Regions from separate parts of the Vibrio sp. R11-SG3-ISO9 genome, predicted to be linked through region 2. Evidence: riboswitches for the same ligand, from Rfam matches in the RefSeq annotation. Region 2 holds a riboswitch; the other holds the start of a gene.

Region 1 (2,405 bases), on a different contig from region 2:
AAAGAAAGCAGTACAGAAGGGGATACGATGCCTGATAGCGAATCGATCTCTGCCAACTGAGTACCTGCGTTTAAGTAAACTGCAGTGCCAGGAAGCATTCCTAATTGGCTAGTCAAATAGTAGCGTCCTACAGAGATAGGTGTTAAGCCCATTAGTAAGTTAATTAAGAAAAATGGGAATACCGGAATCAAACGTAAAGAGAATAGGTAGAATGCACCATCTTTTTCTACGCCTTGGTTAATGGTCGACAGCTTATCGCCAAACTTACCTTGCACCCAGTCACGCAGTAGAAAACGGCTACTCAAAAACGCTAGTGTTGCACCTATGGTACTTGCAAACGACACGAGTAATAAACTAGTCCAAAAGCCGAATAGCGCCGCCCCGAGCAGCGTAACTACAGCAGCGCCTGGAATAGAGAAAGCGGTAATCATGATATAGAGGATGAAGTAGGTTGCAGCTGCAACAACAAAGTTACTCTCTATGTAGTCGTTAAGAAGTGCCTGCTGAGCCTTGGCATTTTCAAGCGTTAAGTATTGACCAAAGTTAACGGCTAGTAACACTATCGTGGCAACTAAAATTATGCCTAAAATCATTTTCTTACTCATGGGAGCGTCCCTTAATCTTTTGCTTATAGTTAGTATAGTTAGACAGGAGAAGGAAAGATTAACTTTCAAAAGAAAATAAAAAAAGCCACATTAATGTGGCTTTTTACAATTAAGTGATTTGGACCTAATTAATAGAGCTGATGAGTTCGTCACGTCGCTGCTGAGGTATCACTGACCAATGAGTGCCGTTGATTGCACCTTCAAGCGCCCAAAGTAGCTCTAAGCTCACACTTGATGAATGAGACTCTTTAATGGCTTTGTATGCATTAACAGAACCTGACTCATACAAGCTTTCAACGGTATCGATCCCTGCTTTTTTCAACATTCGCTCTGTGGCAAGTCGAAGGTTTGGCAAATCTTTCAATCGAGTCGGTTTCGCCGATGATTGGATTTGTTTCTCTTCTTTAGCACAGTTAAGGGAAGCTTTTGCCAGCTCGATAATACGTTCTTGAGTCTGCCAGAGGTCTTCTGGGAGGGCAAAATACTTAGTAACGACTGGGAATCCACGCTTTTTGTAAACGTAAGGTTCGAAGCCCTGTTGTTCAAATTGTGAAGTAGTATTCTTATCAGCTCGAATGTGCAACTGATTGTTTACGACCAATGCAAACATGGTGTCATCGGCAAAAAGGCCGAAACCGCCAAACATTGAGCGTGACTTTATCTTTCCAAGTGGCTCAAATAACTTCATTGAGTCCTTGAGTATCGGTTTATCCATATTGTTTATCTCGGTGTATTTGAATTACGCCACCAAATAAGCAGGTCCGAGAGATTAGCAAAATGTCGCAATAAAATTGTCAATAAGCCGTAAATTACTACTAAAGGTAGGAAATACTGCATTTTGCCATCGGTAACCCCGCTACCATACCAATAATGGGTTAGGCCGGAGGCTTTGCGTCTCACCCTTTCAAGTGATTTGCCCTGTGCGTGACTGTATAATCAAGAATAAAGTTTTTTGTTGAATGAGGTTCACACTTGTTATTCTAAAATGTGATCTTAATTCAGTTAATTGTTGTCTTGATATGCAACTGGGTTTTTATTTTTGACAAATAAAAAAAACGCACCAAACGGTGCGTTTTATTAGATTTTTCTAAAGTTTACGTTATTTTAACGTTTTTACTGTCGCACGCTCAATGATCTCTGGATGCATCTCGAACACACGTTTTTCGTGGTCTTTGTCTTTGATACGTTCTAGCAGGATTTCGAACGCGTTCTTACCGACACGACGTTTTGGTTGGTGAACAGTCGTCAACGGCGGTGAGAAGTACTCTGCCAACTCAATATTGTCGTAACCAATCACTGAAATATCTTCAGGGATCTTAATACCTTGCTGTTGTAGGCGGCTCATAAGACCAAGCGCCATCGTATCGTTAAAACAGAATACCGCGGTAGGGCGATTTTCCATTGCAGCGATTTTATCTGCAGCGATAACAGCCGTATCACACTCGAAGTTACCTTCAAGGATTAGGTTGTCATCAGCTTGAATGTCTGCCTCTGCAAGTGCACGACGGTAACCAGCGATACGTTCGACACATGCCGCTTTATCTAAGTGACCACTTAGACATGCAATACGTTCATGCCCGCGTTCAACTAGGTATTTAGTCGCTAGGTAGCCACCTTCTTCAGAGTTGTCGATGATCTTATCTGCTTGTGAACTTTCAGGACCCCAATCCATAACAACTTTTGGAATGTCTGCATGACGGTCAAGCATTTCACGAAGTTCTTCCGTTAGGTCAGAACACATTACTAAGATGCCATCTACACGCTTTTCAGCAAGCATTCGGATGTAGTCACGTTGCTTTT
Region 2 (2,405 bases):
CACGAATCAAATCATCACCAGCCTCTGAGTGTTGATCCCAGTTACCATCGGTATCTCTGGGTGTACCATCACCGACTAAGAAGTCATTGGCTTGGTACTGATACAGCTCAACGTTAGCAATAAGGGCACCATAGGTATCTTCTGTCTGCTCATTGTCAATGGCTCTAAACGATAGTGTGTGTTCACCAGGTTCCAAGTCTAGATTGAGTTTGGCGTCGTACCATTTATGATCGAGGCCTGTACCGTCGTTTTGATATTCTGCGACCACTTCACCATCAATCAGAACTTGGAAAGGACTGGTATCGGTTTCCTCACCTCTGTGACGGTTGGCATAATCGAAAGTGAGTTGGAAGGTGCCGCCGCGGCCAAATAGATCTGGGGAGACCGTGAAGCTAGTGGAAGCGGTGGTATTGGTTTGGTCACTGCCGATACCGGCATGATTGTGTGAATCAAGTTCCAGTACGTTGCTAGGCGTTGATTCCCCTTCGCCATCACCGTCATCAGTTGGATGTTCGCCTGTAGGAGCCCCCCCGACACGCACAAATTGGATTTCCATCAAGCCTTCTGGAGATTCGTCGACACCGTTATTGTCGTTGTCAGCTTCCCAACCTTCTATGGTAGCGTAAGTCCCCCAGCTACCTCCCAATCCCGGACCTCCAGATTTATCATCACTTTCCGTGACATTAAATGTCCCGTTGGTAATCAGATTATCACCGAAGGTATGGCCATTGTGGTCGCCGTATATGGCATCATTGTTACCACCACCTTCTACGTAGTCATTGCCAGCACCACCCACGATGACATCGTCAACACAATCGATAATGGCTTGGTCTTTAGCTCTGACGGCGTCAGGGTGAGCGAGTTCACCAGTCTCATCTTTGGCATTTATGGAGTGATTCCAAGACTCAACCACATCATTGCCGTCACCGGCAAAAACCACATCAGAGCCACGGCCAGAGGCAATAAAGTCGTCTCCACCCGCACCGGCGAATACGATATCATCTCCTTTACCCGCTCTAATTGCGTCGCCATTAGGGGTATCAGTAATCCAGTTGCTGGGATCTCCATTTTGTGATTGGTCTCGGTTAGGTACCGGTACCTTGTTTGTTTCTGTGTTGGTATCAATTTCTTGTGCAGACGTCCCTGTCACATTGTTTGTTAATTGAATAGCCATTGTTATTGTCCTCTAATATATCGTGTAGATATAAGAGGCAGCACAGCCATCTCGTAAAGAGATCTGTTGCTTTCCGTCCCCACCTCGCAGTAGGTTTGGCTTTATCTTCTTTCTTGGGTTTAAATTTCTCTCATTGCTTTATAGGCACTCACTGATAATGGGTTGAGCAGGTACTCAAGAGGTGTTTGCTGTTCCAAAAGGATCATCACCTCGGCGGGCATGCCCGGGTACAACGAGATACTTTCTAACGCTTTTAACTCGGCCTTGTTTAATGAGACACGAGCTAAATAGGCGGAAGAGCCGGTCGCTTGATCGCTAATGCGGTCAGCGGAAATATGAATGAGCTTGCCATTGATTGGTGGCGTTTTTCTAAAGCTGTAGGCAGTGAGCCTGACTTGGGTGTCTAACCCAACGCGCAGTGCTTCGATGTCCTCAGGTTTTACTAGGGCTTCAACGATGAGCTCATCTTCCTGAGGGACAAGCTCCATCAGCGTTTCACCGGGTGGCACAATGGCATTTTCAGAGACGATGTTAAGCCCAACCACTACGCCACTTTGTGGGGCGACAATCTCGACACGAGTTAAGACGTCTTGCGCGTTGACCATGGCTTCACGGGTTTCATTGAGTTTACGTTCTAAGTCTTGGATCTCTTCGCCCAAGGTTTTCGCGTAAGTGTAATCTGCATTTATCAACTCAAGTTTTGCTTCGGCGATTGTGCGCTTTGAATGCCCAATTCTTGCTTTTAAATCGGCAACATCGCCTTGCAGTTGTGATCGTTCGCGTTGCAGATCAAGTAAACGCGATTTGGAGGTGTTACCCGAAAGCAGTAGCTTTTGATGCATCTGCACTTGTTCTTCTAAATACTTCAGGCTGCGAGTACCGGCATAATAACGCTGTTGAAAACCTTGCAGGTCGAGCTTTGATTGTTCAACTTTCTGCTCTAAGACTTCCGATTCGCCGGATTTTAAGGACTGTCTTTTTGCGAACAAGTTGTTTTGAGTTTTGAGTAAGCTGGCGACATTTGGGTCAGAACCGAGCGAGAGCAAGCGCATGTCGAATTGGATTTCAGGGTGATTGGCAAGCTCGGATTGCAGACGATTGAGACGTGCTAAGTCACTTTGCCATTGTGCGCGTAGTCTTAATAAAGAAGCTTGAGCCTTAGTTGGGCTCAACGTGATAAGCGGTTGGCCCTTGATGACAAAGTCACCATCTGAAACGTGAACCTGCTGAA

Evidence for each region. A riboswitch is a leader RNA that binds a small molecule or an ion and turns the genes downstream of it on or off. The one in region 2 is predicted to bind cyclic di-GMP.
Region 1: it holds a riboswitch for cyclic di-GMP, as region 2 does, so the genes downstream of both, AC6R05_RS11820 (TfoX/Sxy family DNA transformation protein) here and AC6R05_RS11510 (calcium-binding protein) in region 2, are expected to answer to the same signal.

The regions. Positions count from the first base shown of each region.
Region 1 is NZ_JCBDGU010000038.1:35,455-37,859, forward strand. It holds gene AC6R05_RS11815 (TVP38/TMEM64 family protein) at 1-605, opposite strand, end outside; gene AC6R05_RS11820 (TfoX/Sxy family DNA transformation protein) at 730-1,320, opposite strand; cyclic di-GMP riboswitch class I at 1,449-1,533, opposite strand; gene purR (HTH-type transcriptional repressor PurR) at 1,705-2,405, opposite strand, start outside.
Region 2 is NZ_JCBDGU010000035.1:146,322-148,726, forward strand. It holds gene AC6R05_RS11510 (calcium-binding protein) at 1-1,174, opposite strand, end outside; cyclic di-GMP riboswitch class I at 1,208-1,284, opposite strand; gene AC6R05_RS11515 (HlyD family type I secretion periplasmic adaptor subunit) at 1,294-2,405, opposite strand, start outside.